DNA from 4 places in the Azospirillum mesophilum genome. Region 1 is predicted to be linked to each of the others. Evidence: riboswitches for the same ligand, from Rfam matches in the RefSeq annotation. Region 1 holds a riboswitch; each other region holds the start of a gene.
What was found. Region 1 has a riboswitch for thiamine pyrophosphate ahead of thiO (glycine oxidase ThiO). Riboswitches for the same ligand answer to the same signal wherever they lie in the genome.

Region 1 (3,203 bases):
GCGTCCAGCATGACCTGCTGGTTCGGATAGCCGGCGGTGCCCAGGAACAGCCGCGAGCGGAAGCTGCGGCCGGCAATGGTCAGGGTGTCGTCTTGCATGGGGGTCCTCTGTCCCCTCTCCCCCTTGGGGAGAAGGACTATGGGGCTCACCCGCCCTGGACGGGGCGGATGATCTCGACGGTGTCTCCGGGGGCGAGCGGGGTTTCCGGCCAGCGGCGGGAGGGGACGACGGCGCCGTTCAAGGCCACGGCGACGCCGGACGTGCCCGGAGCAATGCCACGCCCCGCCATAAGAGCCGCGACGGTGTCGGCGGCCAGCGCTTCGTCCCGGCCGTTTACACGGATGAAGGCGCTCATGCGGCGGCTCCCTTCGGCTGGAAGCGGTCGATGGCGAAGGGCTGGATCACCGGGTCGGCTTCGCCGGTCAGGATCAGGCGGGCGATCGAATCGGCGGTCACCGGGGTCAGCAGAATGCCGTTGCGGTGGTGGCCGGTCGCCAGGATCAGCCCCTCGACCGCCGAGAGGCCGAGGATCGGGGCGTCGTCGCGGCTGCCCGGACGGAAGCCGGCCCAGCTTTCCTCGATGGGCAGTTCGGCGATGCCCGGCAGGGCGCGCCACGCGCCCTCCAGCAGGGCGAACTGGCCGCCCGCCGTCAGGCGGTCGTCGAAGCCGCGTTCCTCCGTCGTCGCGCCGATCAGCAGGCGGCCATCCAGGCGCGGGATCAGATAGGTGCCGGGCGTCCACACCACATGGCGCAGCAGCGGCAAGCGTTCGTCCATGCGGACGCAGATCATCTGGCCCTTGACCGGGCGGACCGGCGGTCGGGCGGCCGGGGGAAGCCCCTCGATGCCGCCGGCCCAGGCCCCGGCGGCCAGGACGACCCGGTCGGCCTCGACCAGCCGGTCGCCGACGCGAAGGCCGGCGACGCGGCCATTCCGCACCTCGATGCGGGTGACCTCGGTGTGTTCGTGCACCACGCCGCCCGCGCACAGCACGGCGGCGTGCAGGGCGCTGGCGAGCTTGCGGTTGTCCACCTGATGGTCGCCCGCGCAGAACAGGGCGCCGGCCACGCCGGGCTGCAGATAGGGCTCGCGGCGGCGGACCTCCGCCCCGGTCAGCCACTCCACCGGCAGGCCGAGGCCATGCTGGAACTGGTGCAGGACGCGCACCTTGGCGGCGTCATCGGCGTTGAGGGCGATGACCATGGTGCCTTCGGTGCGCAGGTCGACGGGAAGGCCCGAGGCGGCCTCCAGCTCCGCCGCGAAGGCGGGCCACAGCGCCTGGGAAGCGCGGGTCAGGGGCAGCAGGCTTTCCTCGCCCGGTTCGGTCTCCACGCAGGCGGCGAGCATGCCGCCGGCGGCGTGGCTGGCCCCGCGCCCGACGGCGCCCCGGTCGAAGACCTCGACCCGGCAGCCGGCGGCGGCGAGCCGCCACGCGATGGACAGGCCGATGACCCCGGCGCCGAGGATGGCAACGGACGGATTGGTAGACGAAGGACGGAACGAGGGCGCAGTGACCATGCGGCGGCTCCCTTCGCTGGCATTATCCAGACAGGTTCGATGGGTGTGATCTCAGCCGCGCGAGCGCATCCCGCACGGCACCCCAGCCAATGTCCGGATAATCCGCAAAGCCCCGCTTCTTGGCAACCCCAAAAAGCAACCTACAGCAGCATCGCAGCCGCAAGCCCCAGAAAGGCGAAGAAGCCGACCACGTCGGTGACGGTGGTCAGGAACACCACGCTCGCCACCGCCGGATCGACCCCCAGCTTGTCCAGCCCCAGCGGGATCAGCACGCCAAACAGGCCGGCAACGAACAGGTTAATGATCATCGCGCAGGCGATCACCAGCCCGATCATGGGCGTGTACCAGACCCAGGCGATCAGCCCGACCAGCATGGCGAAGACGATGCCGTTGATGAGGCCGACCAGCACCTCCTTCCCCACCACGCGGAGCGCGTTGGAGGAGGACAGCTCGCGCGTCGCCAGCGCCCGGACCACCACGGTCAGGGTCTGCGTTCCGGCGTTGCCGCCCATGGAGGCGACAATGGGCATCAGCACGGCCAGCGCCACGATCTGGGAGATCGTACCCTCGAACAGGGAGATCACGCCGGCCGCGACGAAGGCGGTGAACAGATTGACGGCCAGCCACCAGACCCGCGATCGGGCGATGTCGCCGATACCGCTGAACACGCCGGTGTCGCCGACGCCGCCCAGCTTGCGGATGTCGTCCTCCGCCTCCTCGTCGATGATGTGGACCACGTCGTCCACGGTGATGACGCCGATCAGCCGCCCGCCCGCGTCCACCACGGGGGCGGAGACCAGCGCGTACTGGCGGAAGAGGTTCGCCACCTCCTCCTGGTCCATGGTGGCGGGGATGGTGTCCACCTCCTCCGTCACGATGTCAGCGATGCGGACGGACCGCTTCTGCCGCAGCAGGCGGGACAGCGGCACCGAGCCGACGACCCGGTGCATCGGATCGACGACGAAGATGTCGTAAAAGTCCTCCGGCAGATCCTCCGACGCGGCGCGGACATAGTCGATGGTCTTGCCCACCGTCCAGAACTGCGGCACCGCCACCAAGTCGCGCTGCATCAGGCGGCCGGCGGTGTATTCGTCGTAGGTCAGGTTTTCCTGGACGAGCGCGCGGTCCTCCGCCGGCAGATTCTCCAGAACCTCCCGCCGGGTTTCCTCGTCCAGATCCTCGATGACGTCGACCGCGTCGTCGGTGTCCAGGTCGGCGACGGCGGCGGCCAGTTCCTTCGGCTCGAACAGCTCGACGATCTCTTCGCGCAGGTCGGCGTTCAGGTAGCTCAGCACCTCGCCGTCGAAGTCGGGGCGCAGCACCTCGATCAGCGCCTCGCGCTCGTCGTGGCCGAGCTGTTCGATCAGGTCCGCGACATCGGCGGGGTGCAGCGTCTCGATCTCGGCGCGCAGCCCCTCACGCCCGTCCCCATGAAGGCGGGCGACGATTGTCTCCACGAACTCCGGCTCGACGCCGTAGCGGCGTTCCTCCTCGCCCTCCTCCCGCAGCTGGTGGGGGCGTTCCGCCGTCTTCGGCTCATCGTCGGGGATGCGGTTCGGTTCCTGGGGGTCGGCGTGCATGGCGGACACCCTCCCTTAACGATGGCGACGCGGCGTGACGGCATGGTCCAGGGATCGGTCGGCCATGGCGCACCGGCGTCTGCGGGTTGGGGGGAGCCCCCGCGG
Region 2 (3,203 bases), on a different contig from region 1:
GTGTGGGCGTAGGCTTGCGCCTCCTGCGAGCGGTCGGAGGCCCCGCGGGAGCTTTCGGTCGCGTGCTCCACCTTGGCGGTGATGTCCGCGAAGGATTCCGACAGTCCGCGCGCGGCCAGGGCGATCAGGCGGGCGTTCATGTTGGTCTGTTCGGACGCCTCGGTGACGTGCTCGCCCTCCGTCGCCACCTTGTTGGCCGCACCCAGCACCTCGTCGGCGGCGCCCTCCATGCTGGCGGCGTTGTGACGGACGAGATCCACGGCCTCGCTCAGCTCGCGCTCGAAGCCCTCCGCGAACTCCTCCATTTCCGCCGTCATGTCGGAGCTGGTGGCGGCGTGGTGGTAGACGGACAGCGCCAGCTCCGCCTCCATCAGCACGCCGCGGATCAGCACGCCGACCTCCGCCGCCGCGCGGTTGCGGTCGAAACGGTGCGCGCGGATCACATGGGCGGCCATGCGCTCCAGCAGCATGGAGTAGCCGGCCATGTAGAATTTCGGATCCAGCCCGACCTTCTGGTGCGTGCGGCCCAGCCTGCGGACGCGCTCCAGATAGGCGGAATCGAAGTTGGCGGCGAAGAAGGCGTCCCACTGCGCGCGGTGAAGGCGCTGGATGGCGGCAATGCGCTCGGGATCGGACAGCAGGGCCGCGGTGCCCGGCTGGCCGGCCATGAATTGGTAAAAGGAGGTAATCGACGCGTCGAGGACGGGGCCGAGCGCCGGTCCCAGGCTACGCAGCATCTCTTCCGTGCGCGCGTCGATCCGCCAAAGTTCGCGGTCCAGCTCCGTCGCCTCGGACTGCGGAGTTGGCGCAGCGGCTGCGGTGGGATGCATCAGGCGTCCTCTTTGGCGACGAAGCGGTTGTTCTGTCTCGTCCAATTGGTAAACCAAAGTTCAGCGATTTGCATCCCGGACGTTGGTGAAAACTTTCACGACCTATGCGGGCGACCAATTGCCGCAGGATGGATTGTTGCCTTTCCGCGCCTGGGCCGCGCGTTGCGGTTTCTTGAGTTGGCGTTTCTTGACAGGGGCAGGGCGGGGCGACACTGTGCGGGCCTACGGCTGGGGTGCCCGCTGCGACGCGGGCTGAGACAACACCCATCGAACCTGATCTGGGTCATGCCAGCGAAGGGAGCCGACCGTTCGAGGCACCGCCCCCAAAGGCTCCCGCCCTCGCACGGCTCCCCGCCGGCCAGGAGGAGACACATCCATGCGGCGGCTGCTTCCAATCATTCTGGGTCTGGCGATCACGGCGACGGGAACCGTTCGGGCGGAGACCGCGTCGGTGCCGGTTCTGGTGCCGCTGACCGGGTTCCTGTCGCTGGAAGGGACCAGCCAGCGCAACGGGGCGGTGCTGGCGCTGAAGCAGGCGCCGGCCGGTGTGACCGTCCAGTCGGAGGTGATCGACACCGGAACCTCGCCGGAGGCCGCCGTCACGGCGCTGGAGCGGGCGGCCGGCGGCCCGGTCACGGCGGTGGTGGCGAGCATGCTCGGCACGCAGATGCTGGCGATGCTGCCGCTGGCCGCCGACTACAAGCTGCCGCTGATCACCGTCTCCGGCACGGCCAGCATCACCGAGCAGGGCAACCCCTGGGTCTTCCGATTCTTCCCCGGCGACGCCGTGACCAAGGCGGCGCACGCCCGCTATGTGGTGGAGGAACTGGGCCGCAAGCGCCCGGCGCTGATCTACCAGACCACCGCCTACGGGCAGAGCGGCAAGGCGCACCTGATCGAGGCGTTCAAGGCCCTCGGCGTCGCGCCGGTGTTCGAGGAGGGGGTGGACCCTGCCGCCAAGGATCTGCTGCCGGTGCTGACCAAGGCGCTGGCCGCCAAGCCGGACGTGCTGGTCCTGCACCTGCATTCCGGCCCGACCGCGCTGTTCATCCGTCAGGCCGCCGCGAACGGCGTGGACATTCCCATCGTCGCCGGCTCCGCCATGCACCAGCCGAGCACCGCGGCCCTGCTGGAGCCCGCCGAACTGAAGGGCGTGTGCGCGGAGACCGCCGCCTCGCCCATCTCCGGCGGGAGCCCGGAGGTGGAGACCTTCACCGCCGCCTACCGCAGCGCCTTCAACGCGGAGCCCGACGCCTTCGCGCTCGGCCAGTATGACGGCACCCGCATGGTGCTGGAGGCCGTCAAGGCCGGCGCCCGGACGACGGAGGAGGTGCGCAAGGCGCTGTCGGAGGGGACTTACCGGGGGCTGGCGATGACCTACCGGTCGGACGGCAAGGGCAACATGGCCCATTCGGCGGTGATCGTCTGCTACGACGGCGCCTCGCGCGTGCCGGCGATCGTCAAGCGGTACGACAACGTGACGGGTGTGGTGAAGTGAGGCCGAGGGGAGGCTTTTGCCCCCTCCCTAACCCTCCCCCGCGTCGCGGTGGAGGGAATTTGAGCGCGTGCCCAGGCTCCTTCTCCCGCGTGAGCGGGGGAGGGTCGGGGAGGGGGCAAAGGCCTTGATCACCCTGCAACTCCTCGTCAACGGGATTGCCCTCGGCGCCGCCTACGCGCTGGTCGCGTTGGGCTTCGTGCTGGTGCTGAACGCCACGTCGGCGGTGAACTTCGCGCAGGGGGACCTTGTGATGGCAGGTGGGATGCTGGCGGTCGCGCTGGCGCCTTACCTGCCCGTGCCGGGGATCGCGCTTCTGCCGGTGGTGCTCCTTCTTATGGCGGCGCTGGGGCTTGTGCTGGCGTTCGCGGCCTATCTGCCCTTGCGGGGGCGGCCGCCGGTGACGGTCTTCATCAGCACCATCGCCGCCGGGATTATTTTGCAGAACGGGGCGTCGGTGCTGTTCGGACCGGAGCCGCGCGCGGCGGCGCCGCTGTTCTCCGGTGGGACGGTCCAAATCGGCGGGCTGGTGGTGGCGGAGCAGTCGCTGGCCATTATCGCCGTGGCGGCGCTGCTGATCGGGGCGCAGCAGTGGGTGTTCGGGCGGACTCAACTCGGCCGCCGGCTGCGCGCCACGGCGCAGGACCCGGAGATGGCGCGCGCTTGCGGCGTCCCGGTGACCGCGATGGTCCTGGTGACCTTCGCGCTGGGCACGGCCTACGCCGGGGCGGCGGGGCTGCTGCTCGCCAACCGCTATTTCGTCACGCCGACGGCGGGCGGCGACCTGATCCTGAAGGCCTACATCGCCGTGACCATCGGCGGCTGGGGATCGGTGCCGGGCGCCGTGGTCGGCGCGCTGCTGATCGCGCTGTTCGAGG
Region 3 (3,203 bases), on a different contig from region 1:
GCCCAGCACCGCCAGCGCCGCGAACAGCAGGTCGATCTGCATGCGGGCGTTGGCGTGCAGCATCAGGTATCCAAGGCCGGAGGAGGAGCCGACCCACTCCCCGATCACCGCGCCGATCGGCGCCACGGCCGCCGCGACCCGCAGGCCGGATCCGAAGGCGGGCAGGGCCGCCGGCAACCGGACGTGCCACAGCACCGACCAGCGCGAGGCGCCCATGGTCTGGGCCAAGTCCAGCCAGCCCGGCTCCGTCCGGCGCAGACCGTCGAACAGGGTCGTGGTGACGGGAAAGAAGATGACCAGCACCGCCATGGCGACCTTCGACGCCATGCCGTAGCCGAGCCACAGCACGAGCAGCGGCGCCAGCGCGAAGACCGGGATCGCCTGGCTGACGACCAGCAGCGGCATCAGCCAGCGCCGCGCGGTCTGGACGCTCGCCAGGATGAAGGCGCTGACGGCGCCGAGCAGCACGCCGAGCACGAGCCCCAGCAGGATCTCGGCCAGCGTCGTCGCGCCATGCTGGACCAGCAGGGGAGCCTGCCGTTGCAGCGCGTCCGCCACGGCGAGCGGTCCGGGGAGGATGTAGCGGGGCACGCCGGTGGTGATGACAAGGGCTTGCCAAAGGCCGAGCAGCACCGCGACGGTAACGAGGGCGCGCAGGAGCCTCATCCCGCCAGCCTCCGCAGCAGTTCCGCCTGCATCGCCAGCAAGGCCGGGTCATCGACGGGGCGGGGCGGCAGGCCGGGAGGCTCCAGCGCCGGGCCGATGGTCGCCGGCCGGCCGGTCATGACGTGGATGCGGTGGCCGAGGCGGAGCGCTTCCAGCGGATCGTGCGTCACCATCAGCACCGTTCGCCCGGCCAGGGCCTTCGCTGCCAGGTCCTGCAAGCGCAGGCGTGTCAGGGCGTCGAGCGCGGAGAAGGGCTCGTCCATCACGACCAGCGGGCGGTCTTCCATCAGGGTGCGGGCGATGGCGACGCGCTGCCGTTGCCCGCCGGACAGCGTGGCGGGCCGGTCCTGTTCCCGCCCGCCGAGCCCCACCTGATCGAGCAGCGCGCGGGCGCGCTCGACCACCCCCGGCGCGCGGCGCTCGTGCCGCAGGCGGGCACCCAGCAGAACGTTGTCGAGCACCGGCAGCCAGGGAAGGAGCAGGTCCTGCTGCGCCATGTAGGCGATGCGGCCGCGCAGGGGCTGCCCGTCGCCGGCGGTGATCGCAGTCGGCGGCTCCGGGTCGGCGAGGCCGGCGACCATGCGCAGCAGCGTGGTCTTGCCGACGCCGCTCGGCCCCAGCAGGCATGTGGTGACGCCGGCCTCGACGGTGAGGGCGAGGTCCGAGAACAGCGCCGTCCCGCCATAGGTCAGCCGCGCGCCGGTGACGGTCACGGACAGGGGCGGGTGCAGCGTTTCGGGACGGACGGGTGCGTTCATGGGCTCACTGATCCCTTCGCCGGCATGATCCGGATCAGGTTCCAGGGGTCGTCCCCGTTTCGGGACCTCTCAGCCGACGATCGGCTCCCCCCAGTGATGTTTGGCGACTATGACAAGTCGGTGAGATGCGAGCAAGCGTCAGCGCCCCGCCACGTCAACATCCGGCGTTCTCCCGGATATCTCCAGAAGCAGCTTGCTGAGGATGGCGTCGGCGAAGGATTCGAAGTTGATCGCGGGCACCAGGAAGGCGCCGGGGCCGCCGATCACATGGTCGCGGTAATAACCGTCAAGGTCGATGGGCGCCGCCCCACCCCAGGGGTTCGGCCGGTCGTTCAGGATCGGCAACCCGTTGATGGTGATCCCGGCGGACACCGCCTGGTCCCGCGCCCATTCCACCGGGCGTCCCCGGTTGTTCACCCCGTCGCCGGACACGTCGATGACCCGCCGGGCGCCCTCGAATCCGTTGTCGTCGAAGAGGCGGGCGCAATAGTCGATGGCCCCGCTGATCGAGGTCCACTGCGCCGACGCGATGGGCGATTCGGCGACGGAGGACGCGAGGGCATCGACGCTCGCCGGATCGCCAACAAGGGTCCAAGGCACGACGATCCTTTGGAACGTGTCGCCGGCCCACTCCACATAGATCACCGCGATCCGGCCGAGCGGCCCGCCGTGGATCGCCGCCTGGACCTTGGGGTTGGTCAGGGCCTGGACATAGCCGTCCCGTTGCAGCCGCGCTTCTTCCGGATCGACGCTGCCGGAGACGTCCACCGCCAGCACCAGTTCCAGATCGACCGGCACCTCGGCGCGGGCCGCGGTCGCCGCCAGAATCAGCACGATCATGCCCGCCCAACGCCGGTACCCGAACATGCCGCCCCCTCCGCGCGTTTCCAAAACAAGAGAGTTCGGATCGGGACCGCGGCAAGGGGGCGTTGACGGAATGGCCTAAGCAGGATTTCCGAACTCCGCCCACATGGGCGGGCTCGGAAATCCTGCAAAACCATAGAGTCCGCAGATTTGTCCAGGCCGGGCCTGTGGCCCGATCTGGACAAATCTGCTTAGCCGCGCCACCTCTCCTGCGCATGTCCAACAACTCTTCACCACGTCCCCTGTTCATCGGCAGCGAGATCTACCGGGGCTCCAGCTACGGCCCGAAGCATCCGCTCGCCATCCCGCGCGTCTCCACCGCCATGGACCTCAGCCGCGCCATGGGCTGGCTGCCGGACGACGTCTATCTCGACAGTCCGCAGGCCACGCCGGACGAGCTGGCGCGCTTCCACACGCCCGACTACATCTCGGCCCTGCAACGGGCCGAGCAGGCGCAGCGCGTCGATGCGGAGACGGGGGAGCGCTACAACCTCGGCAAGCTGGAAAATCCGGTGTTCCCGGAGATGTATCGGCGCCCGGCGATCAGCGCGGGGGCGGCGATCCTCGGCGCACAGCTGCTGGCCGGGCGGGAATCGGGAATCGTCTACAGCCCGGCCAGCGGCACGCACCACGCCCGTCCGGGCCGGGCCAGCGGCTTCTGCTACATCAACGCGCCGGTGCTGGGCATCCTGGCTCTGCTCGACGCCGGGTTCGAGCGTGTCTACTACGTGGACCTGGACGCCCATCACGGTGACGGGGTGGAGGAGGCCTTCGCCCACGACGACCGCGTACTGACCCTGTCGGTTCACGAAGACGGGCGCTGGCCCTTCACCGGCAAGGCGGAGGACCGGGCGGGCGGCATGGCGCGCAACCTGCCGATGCCGCAGGGCTTCAACGACACCGAAATGGCCTACC
Region 4 (3,203 bases), on a different contig from region 1:
TTTCGGACATCTGCGCCATGCCGGAGTTGGCGTAGTCCCGCACCTCCTGCGTGATCTTCATCGAGCAGAATTTCGGCCCGCACATCGAGCAGAAATGGGCGACCTTCGCGCCGTCGGCCGGCAGGGTCTGGTCGTGGAAGCGCTCCGCCGTCTCGGGGTCGAGCGACAGGTGGAACTGGTCGCGCCAGCGGAACTCGAACCGCGCCCGCGACAAGGCGTCGTCGCGTTCCTGGGCTCCCGGATGGCCCTTGGCGAGGTCGGCGGCGTGGGCGGCGATCTTGTAGGTCACCACGCCCACCTTCACGTCGTCGCGGTCCGGCAGGCCCAGATGCTCCTTCGGGGTGACGTAGCAGAGCATCGCCGTGCCGAACCAGCCGATCATCGCGGCACCAATGGCGCTGGTGATGTGGTCGTAGCCCGGCGCGATGTCGGTGGTCAGCGGCCCAAGCGTGTAGAAGGGCGCTTCCGCGCACAGCGCCAGCTGCTTGTCCACGTTGGCCTTGATCTTGTGCATGGGCACATGGCCGGGGCCTTCGATCATCACCTGCACATCGTGCTTCCAGGCGATCTTGGTCAGTTCGCCCAGCGTCTCCAGCTCCGCGAACTGCGCGGCATCGTTGGCATCGGCGATGGAGCCGGGGCGCAGCCCGTCGCCCAGCGAGAAGGCGACGTCGTACGCCTTCATGATCTCGCAGATCTCCTCGAACCGCTCGTAGAGGAAGCTCTCGCGGTGGTGGGCGAGGCACCATTTCGCCATGATGGAGCCGCCGCGCGACACGATGCCTGTGGTGCGCTTCGCGGTCAGCGGGATGTGCGCCAAGCGGATGCCGGCGTGGATCGTGAAGTAGTCGACGCCCTGCTCCGCCTGTTCGATCAGCGTGTCGCGGAAGATCTCCCAGGTCAGGTCCTCGGCCTTGCCGTTGACCTTCTCCAGCGCCTGGTAGATCGGCACGGTCCCGATGGGCACGGGGCTGTTGCGCAGGATCCATTCACGGGTCGTGTGGATGTTGCGGCCGGTGGACAGGTCCATGACGGTGTCCGCACCCCAGCGGATGGACCAGACCATCTTGTCCACCTCCTCCCCCACCGAGGACGCGACGGCGGAGTTGCCGATGTTCGCGTTGATCTTGGTGAGGAAGTTGCGGCCGATGATCATCGGCTCCGCTTCCGGGTGGTTGATGTTGGCCGGGATGATGGCTCGCCCGCGCGCCACCTCGTCGCGCACGAACTCCGGGGTCACATGATCGGGGATGGACGCGCCGAAGCTCTCGCCGTCGCGGGCAGCGGCTTCCGCGAGGCGCTGGCGGCCCAGGTTCTCGCGCACGGCGATGTATTCCATCTCCGGCGTGACGATGCCGGCGCGGGCGTAGGCCATCTGCGTGACCGTTTTGCCCGGCTTGGCGCGCAGCGGCCGGCGGCCGGCGCGGTCGAACACCGGGACGGCGCGCGCCTCGCCCACGCGCAGCCCGTCGTCCTCCGGACGGATCGCGCGGCCGTCATAGGCCTCCACATCGCCGCGCGCCTCAATCCAGGCGCGACGCAGCTCCGGCAGGCCGCGGCGGATGTCGATGGCGACCGCCGGGTCGCTGTAGGGACCGGAGGTGTCGTAGACGCGCACCGGCGCCTCGCCGCCGCCCACGTCGATCTCGCGCATGGCGACGCGCAGGTCGGGCGTCCGCTCGCCGGGGAGATGGACCTTGCGCGACGACGGCAGCGGGCCGGTCGTGACGGTGAAATTGTCGAGGGAAAGAGTGTCGGGCATCTTGGATCTCCATCGCATTCCGATCGTGGAGATCCGGGTGTGACGGAGCGGCAGAACGGACCCGTCCATCCGCCTTTTTCGGGCGTGTGATTCCGACGGTCCGCTTGTTCCTGTCCCTACGCCGGTACGACCCGGATCAGGTTCAAAGGGTTCGCGCTCTACGGCGTCATCTCAGCCCCGTATCGGGGGCTCCCCTTGGAACATCGCCATGCTTACGGTCGGCGCAGGGCGCTGTCAACGACAGTTTGAATGTGGGTATGTTCGGCCCGCAAACCAAAAAAATTGGCCGTGCTGTCGCCAGCACGGCCAGTATCCGAGAGGTTCGCAAAAAATGCGAAGCAACAACCCGCCCGTTACAGAGGGTGAAGCACCCTTTGCATCTCCAATATTGCCCAAACATATCCGGGAACGCAAAGCATCAACGGTGGTTTTCCACGCTGCGGAAAAGCAAACATTGAAGTAAAAAAAGACCGCGCCGTTGCCGACGCGGTCAGTTCATTTTCTGGGAGCACTACGTGAACTGACAATCAAAGCGTTCGCCGCTCAAACCGGCACGCGACCTCCAATCTCCGCGGTGACCGCGGCGGCTGTGCGTTTCACCATTTCGCCGAAGGCCGTCACGCGGGCGTTGTCGATGCGGCGAGACGTGCTCGACAGCGACAGGGCTCCGATGACGTGGGCGTTCTCGTCGTAGATGGGGGCGGCGACACAGTGCATGCCGTTCACCCGCTCCTCCTGATCGACGGCGTAGCCGCGATTGCGCGTCAGCGTCAGTTCACGGTGCAGTTCCGGCAGGGAGGACACGGTGGTGCGGGTGAACTGGCGCATGCCGCGCTGGTTCAGGATCGTCTGGATGCGGGCGTCCGGCATGCCCGCCAGCAGCGCCTTGCCGACGGCGGAGCAGTGCAGCAGCGTGCGTTCCGTGACCGGCAGCGCCGCCTGGGCGACGCGGGCGCCGCCGATGCGGTGCAGGTAGATGGCCTCCCCGTTCTCCTCCACCGCGAGGTTCACGACCTCGCTGGTTTCCTCCATCAGCCGGCGCATGCGCGGCCGGGCGACGTCGAGGAGGCTGCGCGTCTTCAGGAAGCCGGAGCCGGTCATATAGGCCTGCACCCCCACGGCCCAGCCGCGCTTGCCCTGGTCGAAGCGGACGTAGCGCTCCTCCTGCAGGGTGGTCAGCAGCCGGTGCGTGGTGGAGGGCGACAGATCCGCCGCTTCCGCCACGGCGGTGAGGCTCATCGGGCCGTCCGACTGGCCGAGAATGGTCAGGATGTTCAGGGCGCGCGACAGCGATTGGACGAGGTTTCCCTTCGCCGCGCGATCGGCCGTCTCCGGGCCGCTGGCCTGCGCTTGCGTCTTCATGGTCCCATCCCTCTCGATGCTTCGGCACTTTTGGCGTGCCGCATTGTTCTGGGTGGTTTTGCCCCCACCCTTCCCACGG

Region 2: another riboswitch for thiamine pyrophosphate. It lies ahead of ACSVC7_RS26840 (ABC transporter substrate-binding protein); the one in region 1 lies ahead of thiO (glycine oxidase ThiO).
Region 3: another riboswitch for thiamine pyrophosphate. It lies ahead of ACSVC7_RS14620 (ABC transporter ATP-binding protein); the one in region 1 lies ahead of thiO (glycine oxidase ThiO).
Region 4: another riboswitch for thiamine pyrophosphate. It lies ahead of thiC (phosphomethylpyrimidine synthase ThiC); the one in region 1 lies ahead of thiO (glycine oxidase ThiO).

What each region holds. Positions count from the first base shown of each region.
Region 1 is NZ_JBPXMQ020000002.1:350,543-353,745, reverse strand. It holds gene ACSVC7_RS03830 (thiazole synthase) at 1-98, opposite strand, end outside; gene thiS (sulfur carrier protein ThiS) at 146-355, opposite strand; gene thiO (glycine oxidase ThiO) at 352-1,518, opposite strand; TPP riboswitch at 1,510-1,613, opposite strand; gene mgtE (magnesium transporter) at 1,659-3,098, opposite strand.
Region 2 is NZ_JBPXMQ020000042.1:5,893-9,095, reverse strand. It holds gene ACSVC7_RS26845 (methyl-accepting chemotaxis protein) at 1-830, opposite strand, end outside; TPP riboswitch at 1,050-1,147, shown strand; gene ACSVC7_RS26840 (ABC transporter substrate-binding protein) at 1,207-2,328, shown strand; gene ACSVC7_RS26835 (branched-chain amino acid ABC transporter permease) at 2,453-3,203, shown strand, end outside.
Region 3 is NZ_JBPXMQ020000013.1:97,863-101,065, reverse strand. It holds gene ACSVC7_RS14625 (ABC transporter permease) at 1-666, opposite strand, end outside; gene ACSVC7_RS14620 (ABC transporter ATP-binding protein) at 663-1,424, opposite strand; TPP riboswitch at 1,418-1,525, opposite strand; gene ACSVC7_RS14615 (DUF1194 domain-containing protein) at 1,563-2,291, opposite strand; gene ACSVC7_RS14610 (acetoin utilization protein AcuC) at 2,504-3,203, shown strand, end outside.
Region 4 is NZ_JBPXMQ020000022.1:87,580-90,782, forward strand. It holds gene thiC (phosphomethylpyrimidine synthase ThiC) at 1-1,762, opposite strand, end outside; TPP riboswitch at 1,858-1,968, opposite strand; gene ACSVC7_RS20680 (IclR family transcriptional regulator) at 2,306-3,124, opposite strand.